One region of the Rahnella sp. R3(2024) genome, then DNA from elsewhere that is predicted to be linked to it. Evidence: predicted binding sites of a transcription regulator. Region 1 holds the regulator's gene; each other region holds the start of a gene.
What was found. The regulator LexA, encoded in region 1, represses DNA repair genes until DNA is damaged. The targets are predictions, from matches to a motif close to TNCTGTATGTACATACAGNA.
Positions count from the first base shown of each region.

Region 2: the regulator LexA is predicted to act here: its motif matches at 2,721-2,740, upstream of umuD (translesion error-prone DNA polymerase V autoproteolytic subunit).
Region 3: the regulator LexA is predicted to act here: its motif matches at 1,664-1,683, upstream of ABSH60_RS22630 (DinI-like family protein).
Region 4: the regulator LexA is predicted to act here: its motif matches at 2,796-2,815, upstream of umuD (translesion error-prone DNA polymerase V autoproteolytic subunit).

Region 1 covers NZ_JBHGBU010000001.1:2,490,727-2,494,942, reverse strand. The annotation lists gene zur (zinc uptake transcriptional repressor Zur) at 1-139, shown strand, start outside; gene ABSH60_RS11310 (CsbD family protein) at 330-539, opposite strand; gene dinF (MATE family efflux transporter DinF) at 731-2,095, opposite strand; gene lexA (transcriptional repressor LexA) at 2,361-2,969, opposite strand; gene ABSH60_RS11295 (diacylglycerol kinase) at 3,089-3,457, opposite strand; gene plsB (glycerol-3-phosphate 1-O-acyltransferase PlsB) at 3,598-4,216, shown strand, end outside.
Region 2 covers NZ_JBHGBU010000002.1:607,150-611,365, forward strand. The annotation lists gene ABSH60_RS23145 (LysR family transcriptional regulator) at 1-613, opposite strand, end outside; gene umuC (translesion error-prone DNA polymerase V subunit UmuC) at 1,015-2,280, opposite strand; gene umuD (translesion error-prone DNA polymerase V autoproteolytic subunit) at 2,264-2,701, opposite strand; gene ABSH60_RS23160 (aldo/keto reductase) at 3,074-4,063, shown strand; gene ABSH60_RS23165 (LysR substrate-binding domain-containing protein) at 4,104-4,216, opposite strand, start outside.
Region 3 covers NZ_JBHGBU010000002.1:469,022-473,237, forward strand. The annotation lists gene ABSH60_RS22630 (DinI-like family protein) at 1,369-1,644, opposite strand; partial or broken gene ABSH60_RS22635 (porin) at 1,840-2,331, shown strand; gene ABSH60_RS22640 (Rrf2 family transcriptional regulator) at 2,542-3,027, shown strand; gene oqxB (multidrug efflux RND transporter permease subunit OqxB) at 3,116-4,216, opposite strand, start outside.
Region 4 covers NZ_JBHGBU010000003.1:95,080-99,295, reverse strand. The annotation lists gene ABSH60_RS23795 (SOS response-associated peptidase family protein) at 387-1,094, shown strand; gene ABSH60_RS23790 (translesion error-prone DNA polymerase V subunit UmuC) at 1,091-2,356, opposite strand; gene umuD (translesion error-prone DNA polymerase V autoproteolytic subunit) at 2,356-2,778, opposite strand; gene ABSH60_RS23780 (AAA family ATPase) at 3,363-3,998, shown strand; gene ABSH60_RS23775 (ribbon-helix-helix domain-containing protein) at 3,998-4,216, shown strand, end outside.

The DNA of each region.
Region 1 (4,216 bases):
GGCACTGGATTCGGGTTTTGAACTTCGTCATTCCGTGGTCGAAGCGCATGGCTTGTGCGGCGACTGCAAAGTCGTTGAAACCTGCGAAAGCCACGATCACTGCGATCACGATCATTCAATTGTGGTGAAGAAACGCTGACGGGTCGGGTTTAAAGCGGAGTTTATAGCGGAAGGTCATTAGCGGGTGAAATGTTCGGGTAATGGACGTTTTGCACAAGTTTATACAGTGAAGCAGTTGGGTACATCCGTGTACCCGTATCCTGAAGCGTTCCGGGTAGGAGCAGCTAAATCTCAGGATACGTCACTGACACGCGAGGGGGAGTCGCGCTTTACCAGTGATATTTGTTGCTTGATTCCCAATCTTTGAGCTCTTTTTCGGCCTGATCTTTCTGATAGCCGTAACGCTCCTGAATCTTCCCTACCAGCTGATCGCGTTTACCTTCAACGACAGTCAGGTCATCATCGGTCAGCTTGCCCCATTTTTCTTTTACTTTGCCTTTAAACTGCTTCCAGTTACCGTCGGCTTGGTCCTTATTCATAAAATATCTCCTGTTACCTTAGGGTTGTGGAGCTGCGGATTACCGCTGCAGCTCGGGCTTAACACTTTAAAGGTTAGTAGAGAATTTCGATTTATCCTGCCATCGGAGGGATAAAAACCATTATTAGGATTATTCCAAAGCACGATATAACGGCAACCCGCGATTACCCACCGTTTGAAAAGCCCGCTAATTCAGTGAACTGACGATGAAAACCAGCTGTCGCGCTGCCAGTAGCGGTGCCATATCCAGCCCAGAGAAATACCACGTAATCCGAGGAACACCGTCAGCGCCAGCCAAAGCGCGTGGTTACCCAATATCGGCAAGGTGAACAGCGTCAGCCCGTACCCCAGCGCAGCAACCGCCATACTGTTACGCATATCCCTTCCGCGCGTGGCGCCGATAAACATCCCGTCGAGCAGATAACACCACACCGCCACCAGCGGCAGAACAATCTGCCAGCCAAGATAACGATCGGCCAGCTGGCGCAGCTCCGGTAACGACGTCAGCGCATTGATAATCTGTTCACCGGTCAGCGCGTATATCAGTGCAAATGCCAGAGCGACCAGCCCGGCCTGACGGCATGCGGCACGCCAGACATTGAGCAATTTTTCGCGATTGCGGGCGCCAAACGCCTCACCTGAATGGGCTTCAATGGCGTAAGCAAAACCGTCGAGCGCAAAAGCGGTGAAGGTCAGAAGATTCATCAACACGGCATTGACCGCCACAATATGGCTGCCCAGACGCGCACCCAGAATGGTCAGTGAGGCAAAGCACAGTTGAAGAAGCAGTGAGCGCAGCATAATGTCGCGGTTAAGACTTAACAGCCGCCGCAGATCACCGCGCCAGGCAGAGGTTAACAGCGCAGGACTGATGCCCCGGCGCTGCATCACGCGCCAGACCAAAAACAATCCGATAAACAGCGTGAAATATTCTGAGCAGGCCGTGGCCGTGGCGGCACCACGGACATTCCAGCCAAGCCCTATCACCAGCCAAAGATCCAACACGATGTTCAGCAGATTACCGGCAATCAGCAGCATTACCGGCCCGCGCACGTACTGGATACCAAGCAGCCAACCCAAAATCACCAGATTTGCCAGAGACGCGGGGGCGCTGTACCAGCGGATCTCCAGAAAAAGCCGCGCCTGTTCAAGCACAGACTGGCTCCCGCCGACGATGTGAAAAGCACCTTCCATAAGGGGATGGCGGAAAAGCAAGATCACCACACCGGCGAGCACGGCCAGCAGAAAGGGTTGTACGAACGCGCGGGCCAGCAACAGGTTGTCTTGCGCACCGAGCGCCTGAGCGGTCATGCCGGTGGTACTCATGCGCAGAAAGAGCAGCATCATAAACAGGAAGGTGGTGACCATCGAACCGACTGCAACGCCGCCAAGATAATCAGGGCTGTCGAGATGACCGATCACTGCCGTATCCACTAACCCCAGCAACGGCACGGTGATATTGGAAAAAATCATCGGTAGCGCGAGCATCCAGAGGGCTTTATCGGTCGGGCTTAAAAAGGTGTGTTTTAGCTTTTGCAGAAGGGAATGTTGTTGCATAGAGAATCTCATGCCGGAGGTTCGGGATATGCCTGTAAATGACATCGCCCCGAGAGGGGCGACGAGATGAAACGTTAAAGCTTAGCGGTATGTCAGAGGCGGCTCACGACCCGCAAATCAAAAACATGACCCTTTGGATCAACAGTTTGACCCAGTCATTCGAGTTTCATCAAGGCGGCAACTGAGCGAACGTCGGAAGCATACACAAGTATGTGACCGGGGTTCGCGAAGGCAGCCAACGCAGAGATAGCCCGAAGTACGAAGGTTAAATCCAGTCGCCGTTGCGAATGACGCCTACGGCCAACCCTTCAATACTGAAATTCTGCTCACGTAAATCTACTACGATAGGCTGGAACTCGCTGTTTTCCGGCAATAACTGCACCACGCTGCCCTGTTTTTTCAGGCGTTTCACGGTGACTTCATCATCAATACGGGCTACGACAACCTGACCATTACGCACGTCCTGCGTTTTATGAACAGCCAGTAAATCGCCGTCGAGGATACCGATATCACGCATCGACATACCGCTGACACGCAGCAGGAAATCGGCGCTCGGCTTAAACATCGCCGGATCAACCTGATAATGCCCTTCGATATGTTGCTGAGCGAGCAGAGGTTCACCGGCGGCAACGCGGCCGATCAGCGGTAAACCTTCTTCTTCTTCCATCAGCAGACGAATACCGCGTGACGCGCCGGAAACAATCTCGATCACGCCTTTACGTGCCAGCGCTTTCAGATGTTCTTCCGCAGCATTCGGGGAACGGAACCCAAGACGAGCGGCAATCTCCGCGCGGGTTGGTGGCATACCCGTGGTGGAGATATGATCGCGAATCAGGTCATAGACCTCTTGTTGTCTGGTCGTTAAAGCTTTCATTCCGCCCCCTGGTTGTTTATACAGTCTAGCTGTGAGTATATACAGCTAAACGGGCAATGAAAACCTAAGATTGAATAAAAACAGTGCATAAGCACGATTACTGGAAGACAGATTCCAAATCAGAACCATCGCGGCCAAAAGATGCTGACCCAGACAAAAATCGCCAATATGATGGTCAGTAGCACGGCAGCCGAGCCAATATCTTTTGCACGGCCAGAAAGAACGTGGAACTCAGGTCCGATGCGGTCAATCGCACATTCCACGGCGCTGTTGAGCAGTTCGACCACGCAAACCAGCACCACTGAGCCGATCAGTAAGATGCGTTCAATACTGCTGACATCGAACCAGAAAGAGAGAAAAATTAACGGGATAGCAGCGCTGGCTTCCTGACGAAAGGCAGCTTCATTCTGCCACGCCGCTTTCAGCCCTTTCCATGAGTAACCGGCTGCTTTATAAATTCGGGTAAATCCAGTGACTTGGTTCGCCATTCTGTTACTGATCCTTGAGGGGTTGTCCTTCGGGTGTTTGATGCATTTTAGCGGTTTAATGGTATCTCATCACCACAGATCTCATTTGAGCTTTCTGGTATCCTTGCGGCGAAATGGCTAACAAGAGGCTTCACGTTTTTATGTCAGGTTGGCGTAGACTTTATTACACATTATTGAATTTACCGCTTTCGATGCTGGTAAAGAGCAAAGTCATACCTACAGATCCGGTTACCGAGTTGCACTTAGACCCGACGCGCCCGATCCTGTACGTATTACCTTATAACTCCAAAGCAGATTTGCTGACCCTGCGTGCGCAGTGTCTCGCCCAGAATTTGCCCGATCCCCTGATCCCGCTGGATATCGACGGAACGCTGCTGCCAAGCCACGTGTTTATCGCGGAAGGCCCGCGCGTGTTCTCGTATTACACGCCGAAGCAGGAATCCGTAAAGCTGTTCCATGACTATCTGGACCTGCACCGCAATAACCCGGAATTAGACATTCAGATGTTGCCGGTGTCGGTGATGTTCGGCCGGGCACCAGGCCGTGAAGGTCAGGACACGCCGCATCTGCGCGTGCTGAACGGGATCCAGAAATTCTTCGCCGTATTGTGGCTGGGCCGCGACAGCTTTGTCCGTTTCTCCAATACCGTTTCGTTGCGCTACATGGCGACCGAGCACGGGACGGATAAAACCATCGCCCAGAAACTGGCCCGCGTAGCGCGTATGCACTTCTCCCGTCTGCGTCTGGCGGCCGTCGGTC
Region 2 (4,216 bases), on a different contig from region 1:
CAAATTGCATCTCTTCCGGACTTAATGTCGTTCCTAATCTCGGGTGATTCTTTCTACAAATAGGCACAGCCTTTTCAGACAAAAGATGTTTTGAAATCGTAGCGAACGAATAATTTTGTTTTATATCAAATACAATATCCGCCTTTCTGTATGTCAAAATATCTTCAGCGCTGTTCTCTGTTAAATCCGCACTGATATGAACAATTTCACAATTCAGCCCTGCATTATCCACTGCGGTATAAATGGCAGGCAATAATCTCAATGCGACATAAGGCGTGGCATGAATAACGATTTTTTTCTTTGCCATGACGTTGGAAAAATCGTTCAAACTTCCCAATAACTGCTGAAGGTTGAAGTTCGTGTTCAAATGCACGTGCAAGTCTTTTGCGGTTTTTGTCGCATCTAATCCGTTTCCGCTACGGATAAACAATGCGTCAGAGAAGAAATCGCGGAGCCTGGTCAACGACTGACTGATCGCGGAAGGACTCACATTAAGAACTTGTGCGGCTTTCGTGACGCTTTTGTAGGTAAACACGACTTCAAAAACCAACAGGAGATTTAAATCAAAACCATGCATTTTTTGGATATTAGAAATAAATTCTTTATTCACCATATGCCGTCTCAAACCCCTGTTCGATGTAGTTAAAAAAACGTCCAAAACCAAAGAATTTCATTGTGAAGCGTAGCAGAGTCTGCTCGCTGGGTTTTAACTTTGTTTTAGAGCGTTTGCTTAACGGAGTGCATAGTAACAACGCGTGCTTGAAATGAGCAAAGTACAAATACTTACATGCGATTAAGCTGTGCTAAATATCAAGTAATTCAAAAGAGTAAGAGATACTTTTAAGCAATTCGACCTGTCACTGATGCAGTAAATCTGCAAATACCCTCATGCAGACAGTGGAACCTGACGTGTTTTTTTATCCAGTTAAGCTGAGGTTATTGAGAAGTTTTAGAAACTGGCGTAACGGGACTTTTCTCCGCGGCCAGGCTTCCCGTCTGGCCGCTGCATCCGCATCACGCATGCACGGTCGGCACGTCGCTCCAGCGGGTGGTCCAGGCCGGTGAAAGCATGTCGCGCTTCATCTGCCAGCGCCGGTCGGTGCCCTGCCCGGCAAACCACAGCGTGCCTTTGCTTTTCTTATTGATGCTATCAAAAAGTGTCATCAGTGCATCGCTGTTGGGCCGGGGCGGAGACTCATCGAACAAATGCAGCTGGGCCACACCCTGGCTGAAAAAGTCACCCAGCATCACGCCCGCTTTTTGGTAGCGGTAGCCCTCTTTCCAGACGTTATCCAGGCAACGTAACGCCGCCGAGATAATGTCGCGGGTATCCTGCGTCGGCGTCATCAGCCGGGTATTGGCGAGGTTGCCGTAATAAATGCCGCCGTTGTCGAAAGGGCTGGTTTTAATAAATACGCAGATTTGCCGGCAAAACTGATGCTCGCCACGCAGTTTTTCAGCCGCGCGGCTGGCGTGAAAACAGATGGCTTCGCGCATCTCCTGATAGGCGCTGACCCGGGTGCCGAAAGATCGCGAACACACAATTTGCTGTTTAGCCGGTGCAAATTCTTCAAATCCGAGACAGGGTTCTCCGCGCAGTTCACGCACGGTCCTTTCCATCACCACGCTAAAGTTTTTCCTGATGTATCCCAGGTCGCATTCGGCCAGTTTGAGGGCTTTATCGATACCGACATCATGCAGTTTTTTTGATGTCCTTCGCCCGATGCCCCACACCTCGTCAACGGGCAGAAGCGCCATCAGTTTACGCTGGCGTGCGGGATCAGACAGATCAATCACGCCCTCGGACTGAGTCCACTTTTTGGCAGCATAATTGGCGAGTTTTGCCAGCGTTTTGGTCGGCGCGATGCCGACGCCGATCTTCAGGCGGGTATGCTGCCCCACGGTCTGCCGTATCTTTTTGCCAAATGCGTGCAAATCCGTGTTGTGAGGTAACTCGCGAAGATCGAGAAAGGCTTCATCAATGCTATAAATTTCAATCTGCGGACAGATCTGCTCGAGCGTATCCATCACGCGCTGGCTCATATCTCCGTAAAGTTCATAGTTACTGCTGAACACCACCACGTTATGTTGCTGAAAAATGGCTTTTTGTTTGAAGTATGGCGCGCCCATTTTTATGTTGAGCGCTTTCGCTTCCGCAGACAGTGCGATCACGCAGCCGTCATTGTTGGAAAGCACCACGACGGGTCTGCCTTGCAGATCGGGCCGCCAGGCCACTTCGCAGCTCGCGTAAAACGAGTTCACATCAGCGAGTGCGTACATTGCGATGCATCATGCTGATAACGGTTGTCACCACGCCGACGATCTCGACTTCTCGGTCCTCATTGAGAGGGATCGGTGCATAAGCCGGATTTTCAGCGCGCAGATGCGGAAAAGGATGAAGCATCAGCCTTTTGACGGTGAATTCCCCATCGAGGCTGGCTACAACAATGTCATTGTGGGCAGGCTTGAGGCTGAAATCGACCAGCAGCATGGAACCATCGATAATCGCCGCGTCCCGCATAGAATCCCCGGACACCTTAAGCACATACGTAGAGGAAGGATGGGCGATCAGATGTGCCACCAGATCGATCCCTTTCTCCACATAGTCGGCAGCCGGGCTGGGGAAACCTGCTGAAATATTGTTTAAATACAAAGGAATATTCGTTTTTTGCTGCCGCGCGGCGATCTTGTAAAGCATCATAAGGGGTTCTCACATCAATTACTGTGTTTATATACAGTATAGTTGATGGGATTTTCAGATCAATGCTCCCGGCGTGGATAAACCCCCGCTCCTCTCGTTCGCAGGACTATCAGCTTGATCTCACTAAAAAGATAATCAGCGCCTTTTTCGCATAGCAACGCTTTCCGCACCCTGCTCTGGCAGACGCCATGTAGTCTCAGCCATGCGCGCCCGGCATGACATCATTGTCAGGTGAACGCCCTATTCATGAGCTCAGTTCATAGAGTCTATCCGTTTACACGCCATTATTTATTAATGGATTACCGCTACTCTTCATTCATCACCGCGATATGTCATCGCCTATGATTCACCTAAATCGTGAGGAACTGAACAATGCAAAAACGCTATCTCGGTAATTCAGGGCTTGAAGTCTCAGCGCTCGGCCTGGGGTGTATGGGGTTGAGCCACGGCTACGGCCCGGCGACGGATACCCGCGAGGCTGTCGCGTTAATCCGTGCCGCCGTTGAGCGCGGCGTGACATTTTTTGATACCGCCGAAGTGTATGGCCCTTATCTGAATGAAGATGTCGTCGGGGAAGCCTTAAAACCGTTTCGCGACCGGGTCGTTATTGCAACCAAGTTTGGCTTCACCTTTGGCGACGATAATAAACAGCAGAATTTAAACAGCCGCCCGGAGCATATTCGTCAGGCGGTTGAAGGTTCACTGCGTCGGTTGAAAACGGATGTTATCGATCTGCTTTATCAGCACCGTGTCGATCCTGACGTACCGATTGAAGAGGTAGCTGGGGCGGTAAAAGACCTGATTGCCGAAGGGAAAGTGAAGCATTTCGGGTTGTCCGAAGCGGGTGTTGAAACCATTCGCCGCGCTCATGCGGTTCAGCCGGTAACGGCACTGCAAAGTGAATACTCCATGTGGTGGCGTCAGCCTGAGCAAGAGATTTTACCGACGCTTGAAGAACTGGGCATTGGCTTCGTGCCGTTCAGCCCGTTAGGGAAAGGCTTTTTGACCGGTGCCATCAAAACGGGTACCACCTTTGGCGAGGATGATTTCCGCAGCATAGTGCCACGTTTTGCCGCTGAAGCGCTTGAGGCCAATGAACACCTGACGGTCTTGCTGTCCGGACTGGCGGCAGAAAAACACGTTACCTCCGCGCAAATTGCGCTGGCCTGGTTACTGGCGCAAAAACCGTGGATTGTTCCTATCCCCGGCACCACTAAGCTGCATCGCCTGGAAGAGAACATGGCCGCAGCCGACGTAATGCTCTCACCGGATGATTTGCAAAAAATCTCGCAGGCTCTGGACTCGGTCAACATTACCGGCGAGCGCTATCCGGCGGCATTGCAGGCGCGGGTCGGGCGTTAAGCCATCTGACCGGCGGTTTCTCGCAGATTCCGCCGGTCATTCATTCTTTGTAGCGCAGCGCATCAATCATCAGGGCGAAAGCCGGTGGGTGCTGCTTGCGGCTCGGGTAATACAGGTAATAGCCCGGAAATGACGGGCACCATTCGTCGAGGA
Region 3 (4,216 bases), on a different contig from region 1:
TAATAAGAGGGATTTCTCACGGTGGTGAACATTGATTTCATTGGTTTTTATAACTAAAGTTTATAAATGTATTTTATTTATCAATAATCATTATCTATATCATTCATTCTGGACTTGACCACCCAAAAAACCAGCCCGATGACCAAAACCAAAACGACAATCACAATCAATGTGGTTTTCACAATATTTTGAGCCTTTTTTCATTCAAACTCTTGTGACAATAATTCTACTCTTACGGTACATATAAGTTATCTTAAAATTTAAATTATTTTTGTAATAAATTTGTACAATGAATACTAATCAATATCTTAACCATTATTATCTGATAAGAAAAAAGAATGCTCGCTGGCTAGGTTGGGAAATTCTTGTTCCGGAAATTTCAAAGGTAAATCTATCCCTACATTGAGATTTTTGCGTTGCCTGAGGGAAGCCCTTTAATGCAGTAGTTAGGGGCTCAAGTGAACACATCCCTCTACGACGCCAGGAATAATGTGTTTGACGACATGCCATGCATTTGAAGGTTTAAGCAAATCTGTGTGCTAATCTCAGTGAAAAACTACTTGAGGTTGATATGCATACTGAAGAAGAAAATTTATTAGTCAGAAGAGAAATTGGGGACGCAGTATTGGCTGTGCTTGAGCAGGGTAGAGTGGTGAGTGTAGAGAGCATAATTACATACATTAATATTTAAAATCAATAAGTTATACATATGCAATGCCAAGACAGATATAGGCATGCTGTAAACTTACTGATAAAGAACTCATAAAAAAGACCGCGACAGGCGGGCAATAAACATCAGTTTTTACAGTTGAACTTTACTTGAGATAGAACGAAATAAAGATAGCATGGCAATCAAATCTCAATCCGTCAGATCAGTGCCCATAAATGAGGTTGTTTGCTGAATTGGCGGTGTTAGGGCGTAAAAAAGCCTCCGCGAACGAAGGCCAGTGAATCGCCACTAAATTTAGTTTTGGAACGAGAGCGATGCTCCCAAAAGCATAATAGTAGCTCTTGAGAATTTGGCTTATGAAACATGGTTTAGTAATTAAAGAAATCCCCCCCGTTTTGATTATTAAAAAAGAGCCCGCGTTAAAGGCGGGCAAAAATCAAAGGTATCAATATTACGCTTCTGGATGGCGGTTATCCCACCCACTCTAAAGATTAGCTAATGCTTAGATATTCACCATAAAACAGGTAAAAAAAGAGCCCGCGTTAACGGCGGGCTATCAGTAGGTAGGTACTCATGGCCTTGGCAGGCTTGCTGATCTTTTGTCAGCTGCTATGAGAATAGTGCAGGGCGGTGATTTTGCCAGATTACAGGCACAAAAAACCCGGCGCATTGGCCGGGTTATATTTCAAAAGGTTGCGTTAAACCCATTCGGGCAACTCGCGAAGTGAGTATTTGGGTTTCCCATCGACAATCTGAGTGCAAAGAAACATCTCTTCAACTATTCCCGCCAGAACTGCCTTCCATGCTTTGCTGGCGTCCGTGTTGATGCTGCTGACCGTCACCATCGGTTTAACCTTCACGTCAGCATCAGGAAAGGTGCCATGCACGCGTTTGGTCAATTCAGCCAAGATCAGCGCGTTGGCGTTCGGTACACCGGCCATGTTTCTTTTGTCGTAAATCAGCTCAACAAACATAAAATCGCCCAAACAAGTTAACTGGTTATACATACAGCAATGTTTGTTTTTGTAAAATAAAACCCTTCTGCAAAACTAATTTTAATTCGTTGAAACATATAGGGATAGGAAGAGATATTTGCAAACCAAAAAACTTGATAATTAGGTTGTATTAATAATATAAAACAATAGGTTAGTGCATATTTAATTACCTAGGATTTCGGTATGGGTATCAGTGCAGGTGCAGCTTATGCCTCTTCTGACCGTACTAATGATCAAACTGCTGATAACCGTGGTGACAAAGCTGACGTCTGGACAATTGGCGCGAAATACGACGCAAATAATGTCTACCTGGCAACCATGTATGCTGAAACCCGTAATATGACCATGTACGGCAATGACGGCATTGCAAATAAAACGCAGAACTTTGAAGTCACTGCACAATATCAATTCGACTTCGGTCTGCGTCCGGAAGTTTCTTACCTGCAGTCTAAAGGTAAAGACCTGAACAACGGCAATGGCGGAAAAGACAACGACAAAGATTTGGTTAAATACGTTTCTGTTGGCGCGAACTATTACTTCAACAAAAATATGTCCACCTACGTTGATTATAAAATCAACCTGCTGGACAACGATGATGATTTCTACGAAAACAACGGTATCTCTACCGATGATGTTGTTGGCGTTGGCATGATCTACCAGTTCTAATTTCCTGACCAAAAGTCTTAGAAATAGCCTAAAGAAAACCCATCTCCGGATGGGTTTTTTTGTGCCCAAAACGTGACTTTCTGTGCGTTAACGCCGTCCCCGCCTTCAATAATGCAACAGTCTTTGTTATATTATTGACCAGCTCACGTACAGGGTTATTCCTCTGTGATACGGTGCTTAACCTAAGACTTGGTTTCTCAGGACAATGAAATGTTAGATTATCGCTTTCCGACAGCCATGCAGATGGTGTTTTGTATCGCTCAGTCCCAAAAGGCTGAACAGCGCTGCACCAGTGCGATCTTAGCTACAGGTCTGGAAGCCAACTCCAGCTTCATCCGCAAACTGATGGTGCCACTGACTCAGCATGGCATTATCGTCTCAACGCTTGGCCGCACCGGCTCGATTCATCTTGGCCGCCCGGCGGAAGACATTACGCTGCGTGATATTTACTGCGCCGTGATTGAAGATAAACGCCTGTGGGCCGCACGTCCCGATGTGCCTGCCCGCTGTGTTGTCAGCGCCAATGCCTGTACCTATTTTAAAAATATCGTGAATGAGGCTGAAGAGGCGTCGTTGCAGGTGCTGGGTCGTCATACGGTAGCCGATGCGCTGGCCGAGTTTGAGCGTGGCGGCAAGTACAAATGCACCAAAGACCTGGCTGCAGAATACGCAGATAAGTCGCTCTGCACGAAATAAACATCAGCCATCTGATACTCACTTCGCGACATTCAGACGTAAAAAAGCCGGGATAATTTCCCGGCTTTTTGCTTTCTGTCATTACCAATCAGACTGTCTGCGTCTCCTGCGCCGCATGCTTACGCGTCACCAGCTTGCGCAGTGCCACATAAAATACCGGCGTCAGGAACAACCCGAACAGCGTCACCCCCAGCATTCCGGAGAAAACGGTGATGCCCGTGACGCCGCGCACTTCTGCACCAGCGCCGTGACCGAGGATCAGCGGAATTGTCCCGGCAATAAAGGCAATAGACGTCATGACGATAGGGCGCAGACGCAGGCGACAGGCTTCGAGCGCCGATTCCACAATCCCTTTGCCCTGCATCTCAAGCTCGCGGGCGAATTCGACAATCAGGATGGCGTTTTTACATGCCAGCCCCATCAGCACCACCAGCCCGACCTGAACAAAGACGTTGTTATCACCCCCAGTCAGCCACACGCCAAACAGCGCTGAAAGCATGGTCATCGGCACAATCAGGATCACCGCCAGCGGCAACGTCCAGCTCTCATAAAGTGCAGCCAGCACCAGAAACGCCAGCAGAACCGACATCGGGAACACAATCAGCGCGGCGTTGCCCTGTGTAGATTGCTGATAGCTCAGATCTGTCCATTCGATATTCATGCCATTTGGCAGGAGGTTTTTGGACATTTCTGTCAACTCGGTCATGGCTTGTGTCGAAGACAAAATGCGCGGATCAGCATCACCAATCAAATCTGCCGCCGGATAACCGTTATAGCGGATAACCGGATCAGGCCCGTAAGTGGTGGTGATGTTCAGCATACTGCCGATCGGCACCATTTCGCCTTTGTCATTTCGGGTACGCAGATTGGCGATGTCTTCCACGCTGTCGCGGAACTGGCCGTCAGCCTGCGCCATCACTTTCCAGGTGCGTCCGAACCGGTTGAAGTCATTGATGTATGACGAACCGAGATACACCTGCAAGGTACTGAACAAATCATCGAGAGAAACGCCCTGCGCTTTGGCTTTATCACGGTCAATATGCGCATCCAGCTGCGGCACGTTGGCCTGATAAGAGGAGATAGGGAAGCCCATTCCCGGCGTTTGCATAATCGAACCGGACATCGTGTTGATCGCCGTCTGCAACGCGCCGTAGCCCAGACCTGCACGATCCTGGATATACAACGAGTA
Region 4 (4,216 bases), on a different contig from region 1:
TTTGCACTCTATAGTGGTTAATGCTCATCATAGTGGTCGTTACTGACTACAGTGGTTTTCTACTCCCTCTAGTGGATATCACTCGCTGTAGTGGTTGGTACTTACCATAGTGGATATATGCCCACTCAAAGAGAATGTTCTCTATAGTGGATGTGTAAAATGCCTAACTGTAGGTAAGCGATTGTTGTAGGGGGGGGATTTGAGACACTGTCACTTCTGCTGTGATACTCCTGAAACACTCCTTATGAGGTCTCTTAGGCACTGTGCGCTGGCACTTATCCTCAAAACGGTTTGATCCACTATTTTGGGCGCTTAGCAGTGCCGCTATTTGAAATCCTCTCAGCATGTGTACTGTCTATACTTAGAATTCTAACTGAGGGCTCTTTATGTGTGGACGATTTACCCAGTACGCACCGCGTTCTCACTATATCGATGTGCTTTCCCCTGACAGAGAATTCGCAGGCGGCATCGATGACATCCCTATTGGCCGTTATAACGTCGGTCCCGGGCCGCGCGTGCTCATAATCAATCAACGCGATGATAAAATCTTTCTCGATCCTGTTAGTTGGGGGTATCAGCCCACCTGGGCAAAAGAATCAAAGCGACCACCGATGATTAACGCGCGTGTAGAGACAGTGGCAACGAGCAGGATGTTCAGACCCCTGTTCGAACATGGACGCGCGTTAGTGATAGCCGATGGCTGGTATGAATGGAAAAAAGATCCGGCTGATCCGAAAATTAAGCAGCCCTACTTCATCTACCATAAATCACATTCTCCCTTATTTTTCGCTGCGATAAGTCGTTTTCACCCTGATGCCTTAGAGGTCCCGGATGATGATGGTTTTGTTATCGTCACAGCTGCCAGCGACGAAGGGCTACTGGATATCCATGACCGCCGGCCACTGGTATTAGAGCCTTCAGATGCACTTGAATGGTTAGACTGCGATACTTCCCCGCAGCGCGCTCTTGAGATAGCGCAGATGCAGTCGGAACCCCTGTTTGAATTTCAATGGCATCCGGTGAATAAAAAAGTTGGTAGCATAAGAAATAATGGTTCCGAGCTAATCGAGCCTGTTGGGGATCTAATAATTTAAAGTTTGACGCGCAAAAGTTCACTGAAGCGTGTTGTATATGCTGGAGAGAGCATCTGACGCTTCATTTCCCAGGATTTTTGCACGCCTTGGCCAGCGAACCACACCCGCCCTTTCCCGCTATGATTGATTCCATCGAGAACCGCCATCAGCTGCTCACTATTAGAACGCGGCTTGTTCTCGTCGAAAAGAACCAACTGTGCGATACCCTGACTGTAAAAATCCCCCAGCATCACGCCGCATTTCTGAAAGCGATGGCCCTCTTGCCATATTGCATCCAGACATTTAGTTGCGGCAGCCACAATATCCCTGCTGTCCTGCGTAGGTATCTGAAGCTTTGTTCCCGCTGTTTTACCGTAATAAACTTCATTCACAGCAAAAGGGCTTGTTTTGATGAACGCAGAGATATGCCGGCAGTATTGATGCTCACCCCGGAGTTTCTCTGCAGCCCGCACGGCATGGCTACATATCGCTTCACGCATCATTTCATATTCTGATACGCGATCACCGAATGACCTGGAACAAACGATTTGTTGTTTTGTCGGTGCGAACTCTTCCAGTTCTAAACACGGCTCTCCACGTAACTCTCTTACTGTACGTTCAAGTACAATGTTGAAGTGCTTGCGGATCAGAGGAGTTGGGGTATCTGCAAGCTGCAGGGCAGTTTTAATCCCCATATCATTTAACTTTTTTGAAATCCTGCGTCCGACACCCCAGACTTCCCCGACTTCAACGAGTGCCATCAGTTTTCGTTGACGTGTCGCTAGCGAAAGGTCAACAACGCCACCCGTTTTTGTCCATTTTTTTGCGCTGTAATTGGCTAATTTTGCTAACGTTTTGGTTGGTGCAATGCCTACACCTACAGTGAGTCCGGTCCACTGGAGAACTTTGGCTCGCACTTCCCTTCCGAACTCCTCCAGATCCTTGCAGTTACTGACTCCCTGCAAATTCATGAATGCTTCATCAATGCTGTATATTTCTACGGCTGGAGACATCTCCTCTAACACCGTCATTACCCGTGTGCTCATATCTGCATAGAGCGCGTAGTTACTGCTGAATGTCACGATCTTATGCTGCTCGAAAAGCGCCCGCATCTTGAAGAACGGATCGCCCATCTTGATACCGAGTTTTTTTGCTTCGGCGCTGCGGGCAATTACGCAACCATCGTTGTTGCTTAAAACCACGACAGGTCTACCCTTCAGGTCAGGCCTGAAAACAGTTTCACAGCTCGCATAAAAACTGTTTACATCAGCTAGGGCGAACATTACTGAAATCCGTTGATGCTGAAAGTCACAACGCCAAACACTTCCAGTTCATCTCCGCCGTCATGCAACACGATGGGAGGGAAGTCCGGATTCATTGGCACCAGCTGAACAACCGGGTGTAAGCAGAGGCGCTTAACAGTGTATTCACCTGCAAGCGAAGCAATGATGATATCGCCATGCTTTGCCTGTAGACTCCTGTCAACAACAAGCATCGAACCTTCATAAATGCCCGCATCAACCATACTCATCCCTGTGGCCATCACAAAGTAAGTGGCGGCTGGATGATTTATACAGAGCTCGTTTAAGTCAATGCCCTTCTCAATATAATCCTGCGCCGGCGAGGGAAATCCAGCCTGAACTTTATCTTGAAAGAAAGGGGTCAGCAGCTTCAAAGGCTCAGGTGTTGGGTAAAAGACATTCATGATTGATACTCACTAAATACTGTTTATGCATACAGTATAATCATGGGTTCTTTAGCTTGTGAAGGGCTTATGCTTAGAAAAGTCTTAGGCTGCTGATCAGCAAGGAAACAAAAATTTTGCCCCCCTATTCCTTCAGTTCTCAACGTTTCTTCTGTCTTACTTTAAATATGTTTGGAATATGACGTAGCTTTTTCTTACTGAAGAAGTCATGGGGGATTAAATGGAAGCGGTATTTCATAAGCATGCATACGGAGGGTTCTTGTTGATGAAATGTAGAACTTGATGCTGGGAAGTACTCTCTGCCGGTAATGTTCTGGTTAGAATCTCGCGGTTCGACTTAATTTTCTGTAAGCCCACAGTATGCGGTCAGGGCTTAGGTCGACAATTGGTTTATAGTTAACTTCATGTTTATAAAGTCTAAATTTTTCTCGGTTGCGAAGTTACGCCGTAACTATTGCTTATTGAAGAAGCAAACTATATGAATAAGTATTACTTCATACATAATAATTACTCGATAATACTTCACATATGTATTTTATGAGTTATCATTTAGGAAATGCTACTTTCGATATCACAGGTGACAAATGATCACGATTATTGGATGCAATAAAGGCGGTGCTGCCAAAACAACAACGGCCATCAATCTGGCAGTTGGTCTGGCTCTTCGTGGAGAGGACGTTTGTCTTGTCGATGCTGATGTTCAGCGTTCCGCTTCCAGATGGTATGCAGAGCGCGAAGCCTCAGGTATCACTCCATCCATTACCCTGATTGAAAAACGAGACAACATTTCCCAAACGCTGAGAAGCCTGGATGAAAAGTTTGCTCATGTCATCGTGGACGTCGCGGGACGCAACAGCCGGGAGTTGATCACGGGGGGGACCGTTGCCCATCAGATTATCGCGCCCCACCAGTGTTCACAGTTAGACCTGGATACTATGGTTGAACTGCAGCAGCAGCTGGAAAGTATGCGCGATTTGAATCCTGAGCTTAAGGCCTACTGCTATCAAAGTATGGCGACGACTAACCCGCTGTTGCAGGGTAACGAACGACATGAGTTTCTGGAGTATGTGCGTGAGTTTGAAGGGCTTATTCCTTTGACCGCCACAGCATGTTACCGAAAGGTTTACCGTGATGTTATGTCAGAAGGTAAATCAGTACTCGAGACATCTAACGAAAAAGCCAAGGCAGAAGTTCTGGCATTGCTGAATGAGGTATTTTAATGGCCTTAAAGAAACCCCCATTTTCAAATCGCCGAGTCGTAACAGAAGCTGAAGCTGACGCTCTGGCTAACAGACTGGCCGACCGCCCTTATGGTGACGAAAAAGTTGTTGCTGAACCTGCGCAGGAAATTCTGACAAGGACAACTATCTCTTTACCTCAGAACACGCTGCGAGAGATTGAAGATCTTGCCCTGCATAATAAGCGTAATGGTATTAGC